One region of the Bradyrhizobium sp. USDA 336 genome, then DNA from elsewhere that is predicted to be linked to it. Evidence: predicted binding sites of a transcription regulator. Region 1 holds the regulator's gene; each other region holds the start of a gene.
What was found. The regulator LexA, encoded in region 1, represses DNA repair genes until DNA is damaged. The targets are predictions, from matches to a motif close to TGTTCNNNNTGTGTTCNG.
Positions count from the first base shown of each region.

Region 1 (5,815 bases):
GCGCGGGTTGACCGCCGTGCATGTCACCTCGCCGCGTGATGTCGGGAGCGCATTGAAAGCACTGGGGATCTGAGCCGCGGGAAAGCCCGAAACGCGATCACTTCCCGGAACAAAAACTGCTGAAATTGTGGAACCTGATCACTTTGTGCATTTTTATACAGAGTTCCGGGAACGGAATACCACCTTTCGGACTCATGAGTCCGTTGGGACTTCTACATTGGACTGATCGACGTGCTGGGCAAGACCTATCTCACCAAGCAAGCCTCTCTCCTGCTCGAATTCGCTAGAACCACCTCGGATTCTGACCTCTCCGCCAAGCTGATCAGCAAGGCCGCCGACCTGAAATCCCAGGCCGATCCGCTGCCCGACAAAGATCAGGGTCCCAAGGCGCCCGACGTCGCGGATTTCAGTCCAGGCGATCCGACGGAGCGTTGACCGATGCTGGCCGTGGCGCTCGTCATTCTCGTCCTTGCCATGGCAATCCTCGTTCCGGTCTGTCTCGCCTTCCGCATCATGCCGCGGCGGAGTTGAGCCGACCTCCTCCACCCGCGATCACGCAGGATAAATCATCCCGCGTGCTGCTTTGCCTCACGCCTGCACTCGGCTAGAACTCTCGCCGCCCATTGACTGATGTGCTCAGCAGGAGTTCGCCCGTGGCCCTGATGCCGGTTTCTGACGCGCTTGCCGCGGTGTTGGCCGGCGTCGAGCCGCTGGCTGAACAGATGGTTTGCCTCGACGAGGCCTACCATCGTGTGCTCGCCCGCGATGTCGCGGCACGGCGCACGCAGCCGCCGGAGGCAATGTCGGCGATGGACGGCTATGCCGTGCGCACGGCGGACGCGGCATACGATTCGAGGTTGACCGTCGTCGGTGAGGTCGCGGCGGGCCGGCCGTTCGCGGGAAGCGTCGGCCCCGGCGAAGCCGTGCGGATCTTCACCGGCGGCGTCGTTCCCGACGGCGCCGATGCCGTCGTGATCCAGGAGGACACGGCTGCCGACGGCAAACATGTCACGATCAAGGAAGCCGCCATTTTCGGCCGGCACATCCGCCCTGCAGGCGTCGACTTCCGCGAAGGCGACGTGCTGCTGCGCAAGGGAATCCGTCTCACCGAGCGCGATCTCGCCCTTGCCGCCGGAATGAATCATCCGCATCTCGCCGTCATCCGCCGCCCGAGGGTTGCCGTTCTCGCCACCGGCGACGAGCTCGTGATGCCGGGCACCACGCCTGGTCGCGGCCAGATCGTCTATTCCAACGGCTATGCCCTGCATGCGCTCGCCCGCAGCGAGGGCGCCGAGACCATCGACCTCGGAATTGCCGCCGATACGCTGGAGGCGACGTCCGCCGGCATCCGCAGCGCGCGCGAGAGCGGCGCCGACATCCTGATCACGACCGGCGGTGCGTCGGTCGGCGACCACGACCTGGTCCAGCAGGCGCTCAAGGGCGAAGGCATCGCGATGGCGTTCTGGAAGATCGCGATCCGGCCCGGCAAGCCGATGATGCACGGTCGACTAGGCGCGATGCGCGTGATCGGCCTGCCCGGCAATCCCGTGTCGTCCTACGTGTGCGCCTTCCTGTTCATGGTGCCCTTGATTCGCGCCCTGTCGGGCCGTTCAGCGATTCATCATCAGCGCGAGCGCGCCGTGCTGGGCCGCGATCTCGCCGCCAACGACCAGCGCGAGGATTATCTGCGTGCGCGGCTGGAGGTGCGCGACGACGGCACGCGCGTCGCCCTTCCCGTCAGCCATCAGGACTCCTCCCTGCTTGCGAATCTCGCTGCGGCACAGGTACTTCTCGTGCGTGCACCGTTCGCGCCGAAGGCCGAGGCAGGGACGCCTTGCGAGGTGCTCCGGCTGCCCGTCTGAGCCACCCAGCCACACGCATTCCGCGAGTTTGGCCGCGTTCACCATAAATTAAGCAGTTGCGGAACACATATCGAACATATAGTGTCCGTTCATGATTTGTTTCGAGGATGTAGCGGCTTATTGCCGACTTCATCGTCTCGGAATCGAACGACATCAACCGGGGGACTTTGGTCGAGATGTTGACGCGCAAACAATACGAGCTTCTGCGGTTCATCAGCGAGCGTCTGAAGGAAAGCGGCGTGCCGCCGTCCTTCGACGAGATGAAGGATGCGCTCGACCTGCGCTCGAAGTCAGGCATCCATCGCCTGATCACTGCGCTCGAGGAGCGCGGCTTCATTCGCCGCCTGCCCAACCGTGCCCGTGCCATCGAGGTGATCAAGCTGCCCGAGCTCCAGGCCGCCGCCGGCAATCGCCGCGGCTTCACCCCGAGCGTCATCGAGGGCAATCTCGGCAAGGTGCGCGCGAGCTCCAGCCCGCCCGCGGACGAGGGCGAGCGCCCCGTCGCGGTGCCCGTGATGGGCCGCATCGCCGCCGGCACGCCGATCGAGGCACTGCAGACCCGCAGCCACACCATCAGCGTGCCGCCGGACATGCTCGGCTCGGGCGAGCATTACGCGCTCGAAGTGCGCGGCGATTCGATGGTCGAGGCCGGCATCCTCGACGGCGACATGGCGCTGATCCAGCGCAACGAGACCGCAAATACCGGCGACATCGTGGTGGCATTGATCGACGACGAGGAGGCCACGCTCAAGCGCTTCCGCCGCCGCGGCGCCTCGATCGCGCTCGAGCCCGCCAATGCCGCCTACGAGGTCCGCATTCTTCCGCCGAACCGCGTGAAGATCCAGGGTAAGCTGATCGGGCTTTATCGGAAGTACTGATACCGGAAGTCTCAAGCGCCGCGCGCGCTTCGATCGGCATCGGCGATCCAGGATCGGAGCGGATACTTGTCCGCTCCGGCGGGACGGTTTGTCTGGTTCTGCGCCGGCTGTCCGGTCTATCTTCCCGCGCGACATTCGCCCGTGCAGGCGCGCAGCAATCTCTCTCTGCTTCGCCGGTAGAGTTGTGCCGGCAGTGCTGATAGCTGCGGCCAAATGCAAGGACGCGAGGTTTGTTCCTATCGAATCCGGGAAAGATAATGTGATCGCGTGCTGCGAACGCGAGCCGCAGATTTGCCCATAACCGAGCAGAGCGTTGTATGCTTCCACTCTGATAGAGGCCTGCGCCTCGAAAGAGACGCGGGTCGCTATCCCAGCATGAGGAGCACCCGATGTGTGACTACAGCCTGCATGCCGTCGCGACGCGCCCCGCCGTAGTCGGCGAGACGATCGTCACGACAACCTTCCGCGGCACCTCGACGCGCGGCTTCGCTTCTGAAGCCGATCCCTCCGTCGCGGTCTGTCTGCTGCCGGGAACGGAGCTCGCTTTCGCCGACGACGTCCGCTACGACAACCGCTGGATCTGGACGCGCACCGTGAACTCTCGCGTCGGCAAGTTCGGCAAGATCGACCCGCACATTCCCGATCGCCATCATGACGCGATCGAATTTCCCGACGGCAAATATGTGCTGGTGACGCAGCTCGTCGAAGGCCAGCGCGCGACCGTGCTGCAATTGCCGGTGACGCAGCCGGCCCCCGAGCGCGAGCACAAGCCGCAGACCGTCGCCGACACGCGGCCCACGATCACGCGCCTGCCGATCGGCTGACGCCCTTCGGCCGAAAGGCCGAGCCCGGGATTGAAATTGCCGTCGCCGGCCGAGGCCGGCGAGCCCGGTGGGTTTTTGTTTCAGGACATTCGATCGGCGAGCCCGCCGCCGCGCCTCGTCGCCGCATGAAGTTTGGGCCGTCCTGCCTGAATTTTGAACGTTCGCTCCGCAGCCAAATGACCGATGCTGCAGTGGCTTGAGGCGGCGGACAGACTCGATGAAGACCTTCATTCGCGTCGTTGAACTCTGGGTACCCGACCGGACGCGCATGCGGCTGGAATTCGGCGGCGGCCTCTACGACGAAGGGCTGTCCGCGTTCAAGGCCGTCAGCGAAGAGCTGCACTTCGGATATGACGAGGGACTTCCAGGCAAGGCCTGGGCCTGTGGCCACCCCGTCATCCTCACGAAATTCGCCAACTCCTATTTCAAGCGGACCGATCAGGCCGCTGCGGCCGGCCTCACCTGCGGCGTGGCGGTGCCGGTGTTCGCGGGCGAATTCCTGCAAGCCGTGCTGGTGCTGTTCTGCGGCGACGACGAGGCGCACGTCGGCGCGATCGAACTCTGGCACAACGATCCTGATCTCTCGCATGAGATGGGGCTCGTCGATGGCTATTACGGCACCGCGGACATGTTCGAATTCAACTCCCGCCACACCAGATTTCCGCGCGGCTTCGGCCTGCCCGGACGCACCTGGAAGGCGGGCCTGCCACTGATCATCAAGGACTTGCACGACGCCAAGAGCTTCTTGCGCTGGGAGGACGCCGCCAAGGTCGGGATCAATCTCGGCGTCGGCGTGCCCTACGGAACCGGTACCGACCAGACCTGGGTTCTGACATTCCTGTCCGCGCAGGCAACGCCGATTGCACGACGCTTCGAGATCTGGGTCCCGAACGAGGACCGTTCGGCGCTGGTCTTTCGCGCCGGCGATTGCAGCGCACAGACCGACCTCGCCGCACGCTATGCGGCGCAGTCCATCGCCAGGGGCGAAGGCAGCATCGGCGGCGCCTGGGCCGCCGGCATGCCCGCGCTCAACGACGATCTCACCCGTGACGGCTCGATAGCCGGCTCCGAAGCCTGCGCAGCCGGGCTGAGCCGAATGGTGGCCCTGCCGGTCATCGGCAACGGAAGGCTTGACGCCGTGCTGGCCTGGTATTTGTGATCCGCGTCAATCGTCGGCCTGCAAGTCGGCCTCCGATGGCGTTGCGTCCCGGCTGCGGGGCACGGCCGCCTTCGGCACCAGGCTGCCGTCGAAATCCCCCTCGCCGGCGCCGGCAGGCAGCCAGGGACGGCTTGCCCCTCTCGCTCTCACCGCCTGCACCGAAAAACCCTCTCCGCTTCGCGTCAGAGCCAGTGCGCCCTGACTGGCAAGACGCGCCCGATCGACCACCATCGCCGCGCAATCGGACGGCGCGGGCCGCGCCGTCACCACCAGCGCGGCGCGGCTGCAATCATCGGCCAGCGCGTCGATGCGCGTCGCCAACGCGATCAGTCGTCCGTCCGCGAGCGGCGCCACGCAGCCGGACTCGTCACACGACACCCCGCTCGCCATCGAGGCGTTACCGGCATCGCGCGGATCGGCATCGGCAGCCAACCACTCCTTCAGCAGGAAGCTGTCCTTGCTGGCGCGGATCACCTGCAAGCGCCCATCCCCGCCCCGGACCGCGACGCTCGCGCCGTCCCCGGCAATCAGGATATCCGGCTGCCGTACCGACAGTCCCCAGAGGATCGCTGCCAGCAGCACCAGGGCGCCGGACCAGCGCAAGGGCGTGCGCAACAGGCCCATCACGATGAGCCCGAGGCTCGCCGCGATCAGCGGCGCGATCCCGAAGGCGGGAATGCGGCCAACGGCGCCCGGCAGGGCCGCCACCCAGCGCGCGACCAGGACCATCCACTCGATGCCGATCCCCATCAACCACCAGAACACGCCGTCGAGCCCGAAGGGCGCCGCGAGCAGCCCCAACAGCCCGGCCGGCATCACCAGCGCCGAGACCACCGGCATGGCGCCGAGATTGGCGAGCACGCCGTATGGCGTCACGCGATGGAAGTGGAAGGCGGCGTATGGCGTGGTCGCGAGCCCCGCGATCAGCGAGGCCAGGAACAGCATCGCGATCTCGCGGCCGCCCCACAACGCGATCCGCGCCGTTGCGGGATGATCGGGCGAGGCGAGCAGGTTCGGCATGCCGATCTGCACCAGCGCCACCAGCCCGAGCGTTGCCGCAAACGACATCTGGAAGCTCGGATGCACCAACGC
Region 1 covers NZ_JBIYDC010000002.1:1,413,504-1,419,318, reverse strand. Annotated here, with positions in the region: gene ABIA45_RS07595 (HAD family hydrolase) at 1-73, shown strand, start outside; gene ABIA45_RS07590 (hypothetical protein) at 232-435, shown strand; gene glp (gephyrin-like molybdotransferase Glp) at 654-1,862, shown strand; gene lexA (transcriptional repressor LexA) at 2,039-2,740, shown strand; gene ABIA45_RS07575 (hypothetical protein) at 3,130-3,564, shown strand; gene ABIA45_RS07570 (GAF domain-containing protein) at 3,782-4,723, shown strand; gene ABIA45_RS07565 (ComEC/Rec2 family competence protein) at 4,730-5,815, opposite strand, start outside.

Region 2 (5,815 bases), 110 kb from region 1:
TCCCGGGCTCCGCGCTCGTCACCGGCAGCCGCAACCGGTCTCAGATCGATGCCTTCGGCCTGATCACCGGCCAGGTCGGCTATGCCTGGAACAATATCCTGGTCTACGTCAAGGGCGGCGCCGCCGTCGTCAGCGACGAGTTCGACGTCTACGCGGCGCCAGGCACGCCCGGTGCGGGCACCCTGCTCGCCTCGGCCGATCACACCCGCTGGGGCGGCACCGTCGGCGCGGGCGTCGAGTTCGGATTCGCACCGAACTGGACGCTCGGATTCGAGTACAACCACCTCTTCCTGGGCCACCAGACCCGGGACTTCACGACGCCAGGCGGTGCCTTCTTCGGATCCGATCGCATATATCAGGACGTCGACATGGGTTTGGTCCGGCTGAATTATCGCTTCGGCGGCCCGCTGGTCGCGAGGTACTGATTCCCTCTGATTTCGTGAGCGATGGAAGGGCCGGCCCCAGCGCCGGCCCTTCTTTTTTGCGCACGACGGCTGGACGTCAATAAGTCAGCAACCATCACCTTTTCGGCTGTTGTGGCTTTTCGGAGACACAACTTGCGGCTTTGGTGGTGTAAAGACGGCGCCAGTTGGGCCGTTGAGTCCGCTGCCCTTCCGTGAGGGAAGGCAACAACAGAAACTGGGACTGGGATTAAGTTGAAAATGAAAAAGGTTTTGTTGGCTTCGGCCTGTTTGTTCGCTCTCGCGGCCCCCGCTTCGGCTGCTGATCTGGCAGCCCGCCCCTACACCAAGGCGCCCGCGCCTGTGGCCTCGGTCTACAACTGGACCGGCTTCTATCTCGGTATCGTCGGCGGCGGCGCCTGGGAAAACAGCTCCGATGATCCGCGCATGCAGGGCGGTTTCGTCGGCGGCACCGTTGGCTACAACTGGCAGACCTCCAACGTCGTGTTCGGCATCGAAGCTGATGGCGCGTGGGCTGACGTAAACGCCTCAGCGACCGGTCTTGTTGATTTTGGTGGCGCCCTCGTTCCCACGACGGTCAGTTCGCGTATCGACGCGCTCGGCACCGTGCGTGGTCGCATCGGCTGGCTCGCTTCCCCGAGCGTCCTGCTGTACGCCACGGGTGGTTACGCCTGGATCAACAACAAGATCAGCGTCAGCGCGCCCCCTGTTCTGAGCCTCTCGGAGAGCCAGTTCCATTCGGGCTGGACGGTCGGCGCGGGCGTCGAGGCGATGTTTGCTCCGAACTGGTCGGTCAAGGGCGAGTACCTCTATCGCAGCCTGGGCGGCGAGACCTACTTCTCGGGCGTCTTCCCGGTCAACACCGGCACTCTCGACCTCCACACCGTGCAGGTCGGCGTGAACTACCACTTCGGCGGCCCGGTCGTCGCCAAGTACTGAGCTTCGTCTCTGACGCATCATCGTCACGAAAGGCCGGCCTCGCGCCGGCCTTTTTGTTTGTTGCGGCCGCCCGTTCGCTCGCGTTTTCGAAGGGGTGTGGCCGCTGGGTGACACAACCTTTGGCTTAAATGGTGTAAAAGCAATGACGTTGCTTGAGTCATAAGGTCCGCTGCTCTTCCGCTCTCCGGAAGACCGGAATGAGAAATGGAAGTGGGGAATGGATATGAAGAAGCTTTTGATGGCTTCGGCCAGCTTGTTCGCACTCAGCGCGTTGTCACCGGCCTCGGCGGCCGATTTGGCGGCCCGCCCCTACACCAAGGCTCCGGTGGCGCCGATCGCGGTGTACAACTGGAGCGGTTTCTACCTCGGCGCCAACGCCGGCGGTGGCTGGAGCCGCAACTGTTGGGATCTCACCAGTGTCGGCCCCGTCGTGGTCGCTCCGGCGGTGGCCGAAGGTTGTCACAATGCGACCGGCGCACTCGTCGGCGGCCAGATCGGTTATCGCTGGCAGTCCGCCAACTGGGTGTTCGGTCTCGAAGCCCAGGGCGACTGGGCTGACCTGAAGGGTTCGAACATCAGCTCGCCTGCCGCGCTCGCGCCGCTGGTGAACGAGACCAGGATCGACGCCATCGGCCTCTTCACTGGCCAGGTCGGTTATGCCTGGAACAACGTGCTTTGGTACGTGAAGGGCGGCGCTGCCGTCACTCACAACAAGTACACTGGCAGTTTTGGCGGCGTTACGCTCGACACCGCGAACGAAACGCGCTGGGGCGGTACGGTCGGCACCGGCATAGAATTCGGCTTCGCCCCGAACTGGTCGGTCGCTGTCGAATACAACCACCTGTTCATGGGCAGGCACAACGAGACCTTCACCTTCCTCGGCGTGACCACTCGCACCGACAGCATCAAGCAGGACGTGGACATGGCTACCGTTCGCCTCAACTACACCTTCGGTGGCCCGGTCGTCGCGAAGTACTGATCAAGACCGACGTCACATCGTCACGAAAGGCCGGCCTCGCGCCGGCCTTTCTTTTTGCCGGGTTGCTCCGGGAGCGGTTCCGCGCGTTCCTGCTGCCAGATCCCGCCAGCACGCCAACAATCCGTTGACGATTCGCAAGTCCCACTGGAAATCCGCCGCCGTTCTTCCTACGTTCGCTGCCATACCCATCGGCGCCGATCCCGGTTCCGGGCGCAGCGCGCCTTTTTTGTTGGCGCGATCGCGCACCTTTGGGCTTCCTTGAGGGCAACTCGGATGGATGAAGTGATCAAGGCGAAGCGCCAACAACAGAACGCGGGCTCGAGCCTGCGCGCAATTACGATCCGCGGCGCGCGCGAGCACAACCTCAAGAATATCGACGTCGAGATTCCCCGCGACAAGCTGGTGGTGTTCACCGGGCTATCCGGCTCCGGCAAATCCTCGCTCGCCTTCGACACGATCTATGCCGAGGGCCAGCGCCGCTACGTCGAATCGCTGTCGGCCTATGCTCGCCAATTCCTGGAGATGATGCAGAAGCCCGACGTCGACCAGATCGACGGCCTGTCGCCGGCGATCTCGATCGAGCAGAAGACGACGTCGAAGAACCCGCGCTCCACCGTCGGCACCGTCACCGAGATCTACGACTACATGCGCCTGCTCTGGGCCCGCGTCGGCGTGCCCTATTCGCCGGCCACGGGCCTGCCGATCGAGAGCCAGACCGTCTCGCAGATGGTCGACCGCGTGCTGGCGCTGCCCGAGGGCACCCGCCTCTATCTGCTCGCCCCCGTCGTGCGCGGCCGCAAGGGCGAGTACAGGAAGGAGCTCGCCGAATGGCTCAAGAAGGGCTTTCAGCGCGTCAAGATCGACGGCACCTTCCACGAACTAGCGGAAGCCCCCAGCCTCGACAAGAAATTCCCGCACGACATCGACGTGGTGGTCGATCGCATCGTGGTGCGCGCCGATATCGGCCAGCGCCTCGCCGAGAGCTTTGAGACCGCGCTGAAGCTCGCCGAAGGCCTTGCCGTCGTCGAGTTCGCCGATGCGCCCGCGGCTTCTGCGCCTGCGGAGGAAAAGAAGAAGACCGCGAAAATCCACGACAAGAGCGGGCCCGAGCGCATCCTGTTCTCGGAAAAGTTCGCCTGTCCGGTCTCCGGCTTCACCATCCCCGAGATCGAGCCGCGCCTGTTCTCCTTCAACAATCCCTATGGCGCCTGCCCCGCCTGCGGCGGCCTTGGCGTCGAGCAGCATGTCGACGAGGACCTCGTCATCCCCGAGAAGGATCTGACGCTGCGCAAGGGCGCGATCGCGCCCTGGGCCAAGTCGTCGTCGCCCTATTACGTGCAGACGCTGACCGCGCTCGGCAAGCACTACAAGTTCACGCTCGACACCAAGTGGAAGGATCTGCCGAAGAAGACGCAAAACGCGCTCCTCTACGGCTCGGGCGAGGACGAGATCAAGTTCTCCTACGAGGACGGGGTGCGCTCCTACGACACCAAGAAGCCGTTCGAGGGCGTCATCACCAACATCAACCGCCGCTACCGCGAGACCGAGAGCGAGTGGGCCCGCGAGGAGCTGGCGAAATATTTCCACGACGTCCCCTGCGAGGGCTGCAAGGGCTTTCGGCTCAAGCCCGAGGCGCTCTGCGTCAAGGTCGGCGGCAAGCATATCGGCGAAATCTCGGAGCTGTCCGTGAAGGGCGCCGGCGCGTGGTTCGAGACCGTGCCAGAGGCGCTGAACGCGCAGCAGAACGAGATCGCGGGCCGCATCCTGAAGGAGATCCGCGAGCGCCTCACCTTCCTGCTCGACGTCGGCCTCAACTATCTCACGCTGTCCCGCTCCTCCGGCACGCTGTCCGGCGGCGAGAGCCAGCGCATCCGCCTCGCCTCGCAGATCGGCTCGGGGCTCACGGGCGTGCTCTACGTGCTGGACGAGCCTTCGATCGGCCTGCACCAGCGCGACAACGCCCGCCTGCTCGATACGCTGAAGCGGCTGCGCGACCTCGGCAACACCGTGGTCGTGGTCGAGCATGACGAGGACGCCATCCGCCTTGCGGACTACGTGCTCGACATCGGTCCCGGCGCCGGCATGCATGGCGGCAACATCGTCGCCGAAGGCACGCCCGCCGAGATCATGCGCAACCCGAAATCGCTGACCGGCAAGTACCTCACCGGCGAGCTCGAGGTCGAGGTGCCGGAGCGGCGTCCGCCGAACCATCGCCGTACCATCAAGGTGGTGAACGCGCGAGGCAATAACCTCAAGAACGTCACGGCGGAGATTCCGCTCGGCCTGTTCACCTGCGTCACCGGCGTCTCCGGCGGCGGCAAGTCGACGCTGCTGATCGACACCCTCTACCGCGCCATCGCCCGCAAGCTGAACAATGCCAGCGAGGGCGCCGCCCCGCACGACCGCATCGAGGGCCTCGAGCACATCGACAAGATCATCGACATCGACCAGTCGCCGATCGGCCGCACCCCGCGCTCGAATCCGGCGACCTATACCGGCGCCTTCACGCCGATCCGCGAATGGTTCGCCGGCCTGCCTGAAGCGAAGGCGCGCGGCTACGAGCCCGGCCGCTTCTCCTTCAACGTCAAGGGCGGCCGCTGCGAGGCCTGCCAGGGCGACGGCGTCATCAAGATCGAGATGCACTTTTTGCCCGACGTCTACGTCACCTGCGACGTCTGCAAGGGCAAGCGCTACAACCGCGAGACGCTGGAGGTGCTGTTCAAGGGCAAGAGCATCGCCGACGTGCTCGACATGACTGTCGAGGAAGCCGCTGAGTTCTTCAAGGCGGTGCCGCGCGTGCGCGAGACCTTCCAGACCCTGCATCGCGTCGGCCTCGACTACATCCATGTCGGCCAGCAGGCGACGACGCTCTCGGGCGGCGAAGCCCAGCGCGTCAAGCTCGCCAAGGAATTGTCAAAGCGCGCCACCGGCCGCACGCTCTACATCCTGGACGAGCCCACCACCGGCCTGCACTTCCACGACGTCAAGAAGCTCCTGGAGGTGCTGCACGAGCTGGTCGCGCAGGGCAACACGGTCGTCGTCATCGAACACAATCTCGAAGTCATCAAGACCGCCGACTGGGTCATCGACTTGGGGCCCGAAGGCGGCGACGGCGGCGGCGAGATCGTCGCGTGGGGCCCGCCGGAGGACATCGCCAAGGCGCCGCGGAGCTATACGGGGAAGTTCCTGGCTCCCGTGCTGGAGAAGGCGCGGAAGCCGAAGCGGAGGCGAACCGCGAGCGAGGCGGCGGAGTAGATTGCGCTGCATCGAAGCCACAGGGCTGTAGCGCGGATTAGCGGAGCGTAATCCGCCACTATTCGATCGGGAAAGAGCCGACATGTCCGCTGGACTCGTCCAAACCTACCGCGCCTTCGCCCACAACAACGCTTGGGCGAACCATCGCCTGCTCGCCGCCTGCGCTGCGCTATCCCAGTCTGAATTCGAAGCCCACCGCACCGGCTTCTTTCCAAGCCTG
Region 2 covers NZ_JBIYDC010000002.1:1,521,673-1,527,487, reverse strand. Annotated here, with positions in the region: gene ABIA45_RS08110 (outer membrane protein) at 1-425, shown strand, start outside; gene ABIA45_RS08105 (outer membrane protein) at 663-1,361, shown strand; gene ABIA45_RS08100 (outer membrane protein) at 1,585-2,340, shown strand; gene uvrA (excinuclease ABC subunit UvrA) at 2,614-5,595, shown strand; gene ABIA45_RS08090 (DinB family protein) at 5,678-5,815, shown strand, end outside.
Region 2: uvrA (excinuclease ABC subunit UvrA) is a predicted target of LexA. The motif match lies at 2,500-2,517, and genes of this name have one in related genera.

Region 3 (5,815 bases), 2.1 Mb from region 1:
GAGCACCACGTTGAGATCGTGCAGCCGTGCCATCTCGCCGAGCGAGCCGGCGGCATCTGCCGGGATCGCGCCGAGTGCGTGGCAGGTATAGGAGATGCCGGCGTTCGCCGCCTCGCTCGTGAATACCGCGAGCGCCGCCTCGGCCCGCTCCACGGCGCGCTCGCGCTCCAGCTCGAACACGGCCGCCACCGCCGCGCCGCCTTCCATGACGTAAGCCGTACTGGTGGCGACATAGCCGACCGCGACCGCGTCGAGGTGCGCGTTGAGCTTCGCCGCGAGCGAGACCGAGCCCTCGATCGCGGGACGCATGGGACGTTCGGTGGGAATGTGGACGAGAATGTCTTTGTACATGGCGCGCCTCCGCTGAGCATCATCCGATGGTCGCAGTTTCTCCCTGCGCGAAGGCGACGCGTTGAGCTGTATCAAACGTCCGGATTGCCTGCTACGCCCGCTCATCCATTCTTTGCCGAGATTTAATCGGACGGACGGGACGTCGTAAGGTGGCAGCGACCATGTTGAGGGCAAGGCGACACCTGCTCAACATGGACATTTCGACATGAACGATCGCGTCAATTCCGACATCAACACTTCTCGCAAGATCTTGCGGCCGCGGCGGCTCGCGCTGCTCGGCACCGTGGCCGCGCTGGGCGTGGCCGCCCTGGCCGTTGCGCCAGGCGCCACGCCGTACGGCATCAACTCCTTGATTGCGCCGGCTCAGGCGGCCGAAGCTGCCGCGACGCCGCCCGGCTTCGGCGATCTCGTCAGCAGGGTCAAACCCGCTGTGATCTCGGTGCGGGTCAAAATCGATCAGGACAACGACAAGAGCGCGATGCTGCAGCAGAACCGGATGGATTCGGACGAGGACACGCCGTTCGACCAGTTCTCGCGACAGTTCGGTTTCCGCTTTCCGGGCGGCGCGAACGGCATGCCACGCCAGCGCCACCAGATGATCACGGGCGAAGGCTCCGGCTTTTTCATCTCCGCCGACGGCTATGCCGTGACCAACAATCACGTCGTCGATCGCGCCGAGTCCGTGCAGGTGACGATGGACGACGGCACGACCTACACCGCGAAAGTGGTCGGCACCGATCCGAAGACCGATCTCGCGCTGATCAAGGTCGACGGCAAGAAGGACTTTCCGTTCGTCAAGTTCTCCGACCAGAAGCCGCGCATCGGCGACTGGGTGGTCGCGGTCGGCAATCCCTTCGGTCTTGGCGGCACCGTGACCGCCGGCATCGTCTCGGCCAGCGGCCGCGACATCGGCAACGGTCCCTATGACGACTTCATCCAGATCGACGCGCCGATCAACAAGGGTAATTCCGGCGGCCCGGCCTTCGACATGAACGGCAACGTGATCGGCGTGAACACTGCGATCTTCTCGCCCTCGGGCGGCTCGGTCGGCATCGGCTTCGATATCCCGGCTTCGACCGCCAAGCTCGTCGTCGCGCAATTGAAAGACAAGGGCGCGGTCACCCGGGGCTGGCTCGGCGTGCAGGTGCAGCCGGTGACGTCGGATATTGCCGACAGCCTCGGGCTCAAGGAGGCGCGCGGCGCGATCGTCGACAATCCGCAGGATGGCAGCCCGGCGGCGAAGGCCGGCATCCAGGCGGGCGATGTCATCACCGCCGTCAACGGCACCACGATCAAGGACTCCCGCGACCTCGCCCGCACCATCGCCGGCTTGGCGCCGGGCACGTCCGTGAAGCTCGATGTCTTCCGCAAGGGCGACAGCAAGACGATGACCCTGGTGCTTGGCGAACTGCCGAATGAGCGCCAGGCTAAAGGCAATGGCAATGCCGACGAGGGCAGGGGACAGTCGGGTGCCGGCACGCCGCGCCTCGGCCTCAGCCTGGCGCCCGCAGGTGACGTCCAGGGCGCAGGCCAGAACGGCGTCGTCGTCACCGAGGTTGATCCGCAAGGCCCGGCCGCGCAACGGGGCATCCGGACCGGCGACGTCATCCTCAATGTCGGCGGCAAGGCTGTCAGCAATGTCGGCGAGGTCCGCTCCGAGCTGGCGCAGGCCAAATCGTCGGGCAAGCGCAGCGTGCTGCTTCAGGTCAGAAGCGCGGAGGCCACCCGCTTCGTTGCGGTGCCACTCGCATAGCGCGAACTCGACCCTCACAAATCCAGGAAGGCGGCCTTCGGGCCGCCTTTTGCACACACGTCACGTCCGCACCAGGCCGGTCACATTCTCGTTAACGGCAGGGATGATGACCTGGTGCGTCCGAAAAAGCCGTGTTCGCTGATCACACTCGCAAGACGCCTCAGTGCTCTGCGGCAACGCCGCCGCCGACCGGGTTGCAAGCGTGGAACTTCGAGCCTCCCGGCGCTTTGTGGAACTCGCCGGTGGTTCACAAGTGATCGGTGCCATCATGGATCGACTGAAGCTCTCGCTCAGGAGTGCGCTGCTCGTGGTGCCATTGGTGCTCTCGGGTGAAAACGCGCTCGGGCGCGACGACGGCCGCTACGCGAATTCTCCTCTGAAGCCATGGTTCGACAGTTTGCGCAGCCATCTCGGTCCGTGCTGCTCGGATGCCGACGGTTTCGCCCTCGCCGATCTCGACTGGGAGTCGCACAACGGGCGCTACCGTGTCCGCATCGACGGGCAGTGGATCGACGTGCCGGACGAGGCCGTCATCACCGAGCCGAACCGCGCCGGCCGCACCATGGTGTGGCCGGTCAAGACTGCGTTCGGGATTTCGATCCGCTGCTTTATGCCGGGGAGCATGATCTGAGACCGGTCAGCGCGACCGCTTGGATGATTTGCGCTTCGATGATTTCTTGTTGGATGATTTCTTGGACGACGTCCTCGACGATTTCTTGGACGTCGTCTTGGCGCTCTTGCGCTTTGAAGCCTTCTTCGGGACCTTCTTGCCCTTCTTGCGTGCCTTCGACAGTCCGATCGCGATGGCCTGCTTGCGGTTCTTGACGCGGCCGCCGCGCCCGCCACGGCCGCTCTTCGCGGTGCCCTTCTTGTAACGCCGCATCTCGGTGGCGACATCGCTGCCCGAGCTGCGTGAGTAGCGGCGCTTTTTTGCCTTGCGTGCCATGCATATTCTCCCTCGGCGGGGAGAACCATTCTGCACAGCCATGGTTCCGGGAGCGTGGAACGGCGCAGGCCTAAAGCGCGATGCGATGCTCTAGAAGGAGTTTGCCAGCTCGATCTCCGCTTCCAGCACCTGGATGCGCCGGGCGGCCTCGCTGAAGGACAGATCCCGCGCATATTGGCCGGGCTGGTAGGCCTCTTCGCTGAGCCGCTTCAGCTTGAGGCCCTGCGCCCGCGTCATCTGCTCGCCCAGGAAAAATCTGGCGTCGTATTTACCTTGAACCTGCATCTGGCGTCTCCGTCCTGAAATCGTGACTTGACTATATGTTCTTATTTTGTTCTAACAAGGCATGGACAACAGAATTAATGAAATTCGACGTAAAATCAGAGCCTTGAGGTTTGAGATGGCCGACGTCGAGGCGTCGGTGCGCGACCTCGTCGAGCGCGATCACGACTGCACGGAAAAGGCCCTGGCGCAGATGGACCTGCGCCGGAAGATCAATCTCTTGATCGCCGAATGGAAGGCGGCCGGCGGCAGCGACGTACTGCCGAACGTCCGCGACCGAGTGCGACTTCGTGCCGTGAAGACAGGCGGCAATTCCGCGCGCGCAGTCGAGCGCCGCTGAGATCCTTGGCGCCGGATACTGAAGGCCGAGTGCCGAGCCCAAAGATAGAAGACAAAGGGCTCCGCAATGCGGAGCCCTTCATGATTCCAGGGCGCGCCTATTTGGTGGTGGTCATGCCGCCCTTGTTGGTCATGGTGCCGCCCTGATCGGAGCCGGGACCGGCGCCGCCTTGGCCGGATGGATCAGCGCCCTTGGAGGACTTGGTGTTGGCGCCGGTGGTCTGTGCCGACGATTCATGCTTGGCCTTATGCGATTTGGCCTGGGCGGCAAACGGCGCGGCGGCAAGGCCCGTTGCCAATATTGCGGCGAGAGCGAGCTTGGTCGTCTTCATGCGGGGGAACTCCCTGAGTTAAATTGACGCAGGCAGCAAACCGCGCGTCGCGGCAGGAGTCCCGGCGAAGTATCTTCCGTGCGTCACGCACGCTTCAAGTTTGCTTGTCCTCGACCAGGATGAACACGGCGCCGGTGAGCGTCGCGCCGATCGCGAAGGTCGTCACCAAGGTGAGGGCGAAGACCATCGCGGCCTGGCTTCCGCCATTGTTCAGCAGGTTGGCGACGGCTGGATTGGACAGGACGAGCGTGAGGCTGAAAATGAGGCCAAGCGCTGCGCCCATCATTGCATGTGTCATCAGCTTGATAAGGCCGCTGGCAGAGATCAGCTCAGACGACTTTTTGGTGCGCATGGGACGGCATCCCGAACTGCCACGCCAACGCGCATGTGATCGCCGGGTTTCCGCTCCGCTGAAGGAATTGTTACCGCCCGTTTCATCCGGCGTTCATGCCGGGCTTGCCAAGATGGGCGCCAGCAAAACGGGAACATCGATATGGGTAAGGTGGTCTTTCTTTACCGCTCGCTAGCCTATCGCAACGCAGCCGCGGACATCCTGCGCAAGGCGCGCAAGCTCCCGATTGGCGCGGAGCGGAGCGCAGCTCGCCGCTACGCGAGGGCGCTGCGCGATCTCGCCCGAACGGAAGCCTGGCTCGAAGGGCGCGTCGCGCGCGAACCGCGCACGGCGGAGCGCATGAGCAGCGCAGCGTCAGGTTAACCGGATGCGCGTTGCAATTCGGCGGCGCCGGCGGTGTCGAACTTGCTTGGTGCAGCCGCCGCGGTCTTGCGTGTCAACGGCACCTCAAGACGGCACAGCAGGCCCTCGGCGCGCCAATCGAACTGCGCCTGTCCGCCAAGCTGGGACTCGATGCTCGCAAGCAGGCTTCGCGTGCCGAAGCCGCGCGATTTCGGGGTCTTGACCAGGGGACCGCCAGATTCCTCCCAGCTCAGCGTGAGCAGCTCCTCGTCGACCTGCCAATCGATCGCGAGCCGCCCCGATCGGGTGGATAGCGCGCCGTACTTGGCCGAGTTGGTGAAGAGCTCGTGCAGCGCGAGCGCGAGCGTCTGGGCCGTCGCCGGCAGCAACTGAACTTCGGGCCCTGCCAATTTGATCTGGTCACCCAGCGAATAGGGCGCAAGCTCCTCGTCGATCAGCCTGGAGAGCTCGGCGCCCTGCCAGCTCGACAGCGACAGGATGGTGTGCACGCGCGCCAGCGCATTGATGCGCCCCTCGACGGCGTTGACATAGGCCTTGACCTCGTCGGCCCGGGTGAGGCGCACGATCGATTGCGCCAGCGCCAGCGCGTTCTTCGCGCGATGATCGACTTCCCGCGCCAGCAGGTTCTGCCGCTCCTCGGCGCGCTTGCGCTCGGTGATGTCGACGGTCACGCCGCTGACGCGCACCACGCGCCCGCTCTCGTCCGTGGTTGCGGCCGCCGTGCCGACGCACCAGCGCACCTCGCCGTCGGGCCGCAGGATGCGGAACTCCGTCTCGTACGCGCGCGTACCCTTGTTGAACTCGGCGATCGCCTTGCGCAACTGATCGACGTCATCGGGATGCAGCAGGCCCTGAACGCTGGCCGGAGTGACCTCGAAATCCTCGGGGCTGACGCCGAAGATGCGGTATTGCCCCTCGTCCCACATCCAATCGCCGCTGATCCAGTCCCAGTCCCATGACCCCATCTTGCCGGCCGCGATCGCCATGCTGCGCCGCTGCTCGCTCTCGCGCAGCTTCGCCGTGGACGCCTCCAGTTCCGCGGTGCGGGCGCGGACGCGATCCTCGAGCTCGTGGTTCAGCCGTTCGAGCTCGCGCGT
Region 3 covers NZ_JBIYDC010000002.1:3,482,617-3,488,431, reverse strand. Annotated here, with positions in the region: gene ABIA45_RS17265 (universal stress protein) at 1-351, opposite strand, end outside; gene ABIA45_RS17260 (Do family serine endopeptidase) at 557-2,104, shown strand; gene ABIA45_RS17255 (hypothetical protein) at 2,373-2,735, shown strand; gene ABIA45_RS17250 (DUF6496 domain-containing protein) at 2,742-3,050, opposite strand; gene ABIA45_RS17245 (DUF3072 domain-containing protein) at 3,141-3,335, opposite strand; gene ABIA45_RS17240 (hypothetical protein) at 3,451-3,672, shown strand; gene ABIA45_RS17235 (hypothetical protein) at 3,770-4,003, opposite strand; gene ABIA45_RS17230 (hypothetical protein) at 4,098-4,355, opposite strand; gene ABIA45_RS17225 (hypothetical protein) at 4,497-4,718, shown strand; gene ABIA45_RS17220 (HWE histidine kinase domain-containing protein) at 4,715-5,815, opposite strand, start outside.
Region 3: ABIA45_RS17245 (DUF3072 domain-containing protein) is a predicted target of LexA. The motif match lies at 3,372-3,389, and genes of this name have one in related genera.

Region 4 (5,815 bases), 2.7 Mb from region 1:
CTGGTGCAGCGGCGCCAGCGGCGTCAAGGCCTCCAGTTTCGCAATGATGTCGTCCATCAGGACCACCGGGCCTGAATAATCCGCCCCGCCGTGCACGATGCGATGGCCGACGGCCCGCAGGCTGCGTCCACCGAACCGGTCCTCGATGAAGGCGAGCACGTCCGCGAACAGATGGTCGCCGGCTGCCTGCGGCGCCTGCTTGCTTGTCTCGAACAGGTCTTCGCCTGCAGGGCCTTTCACCACCAGCCGGGGTTTGGCCTCGTGCTCGTCCAGCAGGCCCTTGCAGAGCAGGGCGGGCTCGGCCGCCGCGACATCGAACAGGCCGAACTTGATGCTCGACGATCCCGCGTTGAGGACGAGGACCGTGTCCGGCATCGCTAGTCGCCGGCCTCGGCCGGCGTGTTGCCGCCGGCGCTGTTCTGCCAGACCCAGTCACGAATCTCAGGCATGTCCTCACCATGCTCACGGACATAGCGGGAGTGTTCGATCAGTCTGTCGCGGAATTGCTGCTTCACCTGCGCAGCCTTGGTCGCCAGTCCCGGCACGCGTTCGATCGCCTCGATCGCAAGGTGATAGCGGTCGAGTTCGTTGAGCACGACCATGTCGAAGGGCGTCGTCGTGGTGCCCTCCTCGGCAAAGCCGCGCACATGCATTCCGGCATGGTTGGTGCGGCTATAGGTCAGCCGGTGAATGAGATAGGGATAGCCGTGATAGGCAAAGATCACAGGCTTGTCGCGCGTGAACAGGCTGTCGAAGTCGCGGTCGGACAGGCCGTGCGGATGCTGCTCCCTCGGCTGCAGCGTCATGAGGTCGACGACGTTGACGACGCGGATCTTCAAGTCCGGCAGCGTCTTGCGCAGGAGGTCGACGGCAGCGAGCGTCTCCAGCGTCGGCACGTCGCCGGCGCAGGCCATCACCACGTCGGGCTCGCCCTTTCCATCCTCCGTTCCCGCCCAGGTCCAGATGCCGATGCCGGCATCGCAATGCGTCGCCGCGTCCTGCATCGACAGCCATTGCGGCGCCGGCTGCTTGCCGGCGACGATCACGTTGATGCGGTTATAGGTGCGCAGGCAGTGGTCGGCGATCCACAGCAGCGTGTTGGCGTCCGGCGGGAAGTAGATGCGGACGATGTCGGCCTTCTTGTTGGCGACGAGATCGACGAAACCGGGGTCCTGATGGCTGAAGCCGTTATGGTCCTGGCGCCAGACATGCGAGGTCAGCAGATAATTGAGCGAGGCGATCGGACGTCGCCACGGCAGCTCCCGCGTCACCTTCAGCCATTTGGCGTGCTGGTTGAACATGGAATCCACGATGTGGGTGAAGGCCTCGTAGCAGGAGAAGAAGCCGTGCCGTCCCGTGAGCAGGTAGCCCTCCAGCCAGCCCTGGCAGAGATGCTCGCTCAGCACCTCCATCACGCGGCCGTCCTGGGCGAGGTGCACGTCGTAAGGTTCGGTCGGCTCCATCCAGACGCGTTCGGTGGCCTCGAACACGGCGTCGAGCCGGTTCGATGCCGTCTCGTCCGGGCCCATGATGCGGAAATTGCGCGCCTTCGCATTCAGGCGAATGACGTCGCGCAGGAATTTGCCGAGCTCGCGCGTGGCTTCCGCCACGACCTCGCCGGGCTGCGGCACCTCGATCGCGAAGCTGCGGAAGTCGGGCAGCTTCAGCTCCTTCTTCAGCACGCCGCCATTGGCATGCGGATTGGCGCCCATGCGCCTGACGCCGTCGGGCGCGAGCGCCTGAAGCTCGGCAACGAGGGCGCCGTTGCCATCGAACAGCTTTTCTGGCCCGTAGCTGCGCATCCAGTCTTCGAGCACCTTGAGATGCGCCGGGTTCTCGCGGCAGCCTGCGACTGGCACCTGATGCGCGCGCCAAAAACCCTCGACCTTCTTGCCGTCGACCTCCTTCGGGCCGGTCCAGCCCTTCGGGCTGCGCAGCACGATCATCGGCCAGCGCGGCCGCTCGACGCTTGTGCGACCGTCGCGGGCATGTTGCTGGATCGAGCGGATGCTGGCGAATGCGACGTCCAGCGCATCGGCCATGGCCTGGTGCATCAATTTGGGATCGTCGCCCGTGACGAACAGCGGCTCGTGGCCGAACCCGCGGAAGAGGTCCCGGATCTCGGCGTCCTGCATCCGTCCGAGCACGGTGGGGCCCGCGATCTTGTAGCCGTTGAGATGCAGGATCGGCAGCACCGCGCCGTCATGGGCGGGGTTCAGGAACTTGTTGGAGTGCCAGGACGCAGCGAGCGGCCCGGTCTCGGCCTCGCCGTCGCCGACCACGCAGGCGACGATCAAATCCGGGTTGTCGAATGCGGCGCCATAGGCGTGCACCAGCGCATAGCCGAGCTCGCCGCCTTCGTGGATGGAGCCCGGCGTTTCCGGCGCGGCGTGGCTCGGGATGCCGCCGGGGAAGGAGAACTGCCGAAACAGCTTGCGCAATCCGTCCGTGTCGCGCGCAATATCGGGATAGATCTCGCTGTAGCTGCCTTCGAGATAAGTGTTGGCGACCATGCCCGGACCGCCATGGCCGGGACCGCAGACATAAATCACGTTGACATCGAGCGCCCGGATGACGCGGTTGAGATGGGCGTAGATGAAGTTCAGGCCCGGCGTCGTGCCCCAATGACCCAGCAGACGCGGCTTGATGTGCTCGGGCCGCAGCGGCTCGCGCAGCAGCGGATTGTCGAGCAGGTAGATTTGCCCGACCGAGAGGTAGTTGGCGGCGCGCCAATAGCGATCGAGCAGATCGAGGTCGCTGCTCGCTTCGGCCGTTTTTTGTTGGATTGTCATGGTCCTGCCGACCTTCACTTCGCGATCGTCACCAACCCGGTTCCAGGGCGATCGATCCGTCGGGCATGAGACGGGATGGTCGTGACGGCCGTGTTGCGTGAGGTCAAAGGCGGGCGCGCGAAGTTTGGGCAGCTCTACTGTGCATGGGGTTGTTTTCACGTTTTTGGTTTGCGTTCTTGATTTGTTCCCGCGCCGTGCTATCTTGGCTGCATGAGTCCAGCATCCTCTCATGCTCTCAAGCACCCGCCGGTCACGGCGCCCTCCGAGCCGGCGGGTGCGCCTTCAGATTTCCCCGAGCTTGGCGTCGCCATCGACCGCGCGCGAAGGCGAGGGCGGGGCGCACAATCCAATGCCAGCGGCCGCTACGAGGCTGAGGCGCGCGTCGCTTTCGATGACGGCTGGCAGAGCCTGGACGAGCTGCCGCCGTTCAAGACGAGTGTCGCCATCGACACCTCGCGCAAGGTGATCACTCGCAACGATTCCCCCGACATCGGCTTCGACCGCTCGATCAATCCGTATCGCGGCTGCGAGCACGGCTGCGTCTATTGCTTCGCGCGGCCGACCCACGCCTATCTCGGCCTGTCGCCGGGGCTCGACTTCGAGTCAAAACTGTTCGTGAAGCCCGAGGCGCCTTCGCTGCTCGAGAAGGAGCTTGCGGCTCCCGGCTACGAGCCGCGGATGATCGCGATCGGCACCAACACCGATCCCTACCAGCCGATCGAGCGCGAGCGCAAAATCATGCGCGGCATTTTGGAAGTGCTGGAGCGCACCTCGCATCCGGTCGGCATCGTCACCAAATCGGCCCTGGTGCTCCGCGACATCGACATTCTCCAGCGGATGGCCAAGCGCAACCTCGCCAAGGTCGCGATCTCGGTCACCTCGCTCGATCCGAAGCTGGCGCGCACGATGGAGCCGCGGGCCTCGACGCCGCCGAAGCGGCTGGAGGCGCTGAAGCAGCTCTCGGAGGCCGGCATTCCCACGACGGTGATGGTCGCGCCCGTGATCCCCGCGCTGAACGATTCCGAGATCGAGCGCATCCTCGACGCCGCCGCCCATGCCGGCGTCAAGGAAGCCGCCTATGTGCTGCTGCGGCTGCCGCTGGAGGTGCGCGATCTCTTCCGCGAATGGCTGATGGCGAACTATCCGGACCGCTATCGCCACGTCTTTACCCTGATCCGCGACATGCGCGGCGGGCGCGATTACGACGCCAAATGGGGCGAACGGATGAAGGGCACCGGACCGATGGCCTGGACCATCGGTCGACGCTTCGAGATCGCCTGCGAGCGGCTCGGGCTCAACAAGCGGCGCTCGAAGCTGACCATTGATCACTTTGCGCGGCCGAAGCGGAACGGCGATCAGCTCAGCCTGTTTTGAGCGGACAGGTGCAAGAGGTGTCGCATGCTTAAGGAACTCGCCGCGCCGGTGCCGCGGCTGACGGTCATCACCCTCGGTGTCAACGACATCCGCGCGAGCATCGCCTTCTACGACGCGCTTGGTTTCTCGCGTCGGCTGAAGGCAACCGGCGAGGCGGTTGCGTTCTACGATACCGGCGGTCCGGTGCTCGCCCTTTATCACTGGGATCGGCTCGCGGCGGACGCATCCTTGGAGGACCAGCCGAGGCCCACGACGTTTCGCGGCATGACGCTCGCCTGGAATTGCGCGACCCGCGAGGAGGTCGAGGAGGTGCTGGCCTTCGCCGTCCAGAAGGGGGCCACCTTGCTGAAAGCGGCGCATGCGACCGATTACGGCGGCTATTGCGGCTATTTTGCCGATCCCGATGCACATGTCTGGGAAGTCGTGGTCGCGCCGGGAATCGAGGTCGGCGATGACCGGCGGGTGCATCTGGCGGAGTAGGCGGGCGGCCTGAATAACGGGAATATCCCGGGTTCCGGGTTGCGCCGGCACCGCCGCTTGCGCACGATCCCGCGCATGATTCGGGACCCCTCCGCCAAGACCTCAGCCAAGGCCGCGCCGAAGAAAGCGGCCGCGAAGAAGGCTGCACCCATCAAGGCGGCAAAGAGCTCTGCGGCCGATGTTGCGAAGGTTCCTGCCGGCAAGAAGGGCATCATCGCCGTTGCTCCCCCGAGCTTCCGCCGCGAGCGCGCGCTGATCAAGCGCGGCGTCTGGCCGGTCGCGGGCTGCGACGAGGCGGGCCGCGGCCCGCTAGCCGGCCCTGTGGTGGCGGCGGCCGTGATTCTCGATCCCGACCGGATTCCCCGCGGCATCGACGATTCCAAGCGCCTGACCGCCGAGGAGCGCGAAAAGCTGTTCGACAAGATCTGCGCCACCGCGCAGGTCTCGGTCGCCGTCGCCTCGCCGGCGCGAATCGACCGCGACAACATCCTGCGCGCCTCGCTGTGGGCGTTGAAGCGCGCCGTGGTGGCCCTTCCAGAGGCGCCCAGGCACGTCTTCGTCGACGGCCGCGACCGGCTCGACACCGCATGCGACTGCGAGGCGGTGATCGGCGGCGACGGTATCGTGCTGTCGATCGCCGCGGCCTCCATCGTCGCCAAGGTCACCCGGGACCGGCTGATGTGCGCGCTGGCGCAGGACTGCCCGGGCTACGGCTTCGAGCAGCACAAGGGCTATGCCGTGCCAGAGCATCTCGACGCGCTCGATCGCCTCGGCCCCTCCATCCACCACCGCAGCTTCTTCGCCCCCGTCGCCGCCGCCCGCGCCAAGCACATGCCCTGGACCGTCGAGCCGGTGCAGGACCTGTTCTCGGTGACCGAGGTCGAGGTGCAGGTGGAGGCGAGCGTCGAGATCGACGCTTCCGCCGGCCTCTAGGATTTCTCTTTCGGCAGCGCCCCTTCGCCTCTCCCCGCCTGCGGGGAGAGGCCGGAATGCATCGCAGATGCATTCCGGGTGAGGGGGACTCTCCGCGAGTCCAACTGTTGCCGTGCTCGCGGATGCAGCCCCTCACCCCGGCCCTCTCCCCGTAAGAACGGGGAGAGGGAGCAGACCGAAGTTGCCACGACGCACAGCGCCCTTTATCAAAACAGACGCGAGCAAATGGGGCCGGC
Region 4 covers NZ_JBIYDC010000002.1:4,132,396-4,138,210, reverse strand. Annotated here, with positions in the region: gene ABIA45_RS20300 (acetate/propionate family kinase) at 1-375, opposite strand, end outside; gene ABIA45_RS20295 (phosphoketolase) at 378-2,792, opposite strand; gene ABIA45_RS20290 (PA0069 family radical SAM protein) at 3,003-4,166, shown strand; gene ABIA45_RS20285 (VOC family protein) at 4,191-4,646, shown strand; gene ABIA45_RS20280 (ribonuclease HII) at 4,722-5,579, shown strand.
Region 4: ABIA45_RS20290 (PA0069 family radical SAM protein) is a predicted target of LexA. The motif match lies at 2,964-2,981, and genes of this name have one in related genera.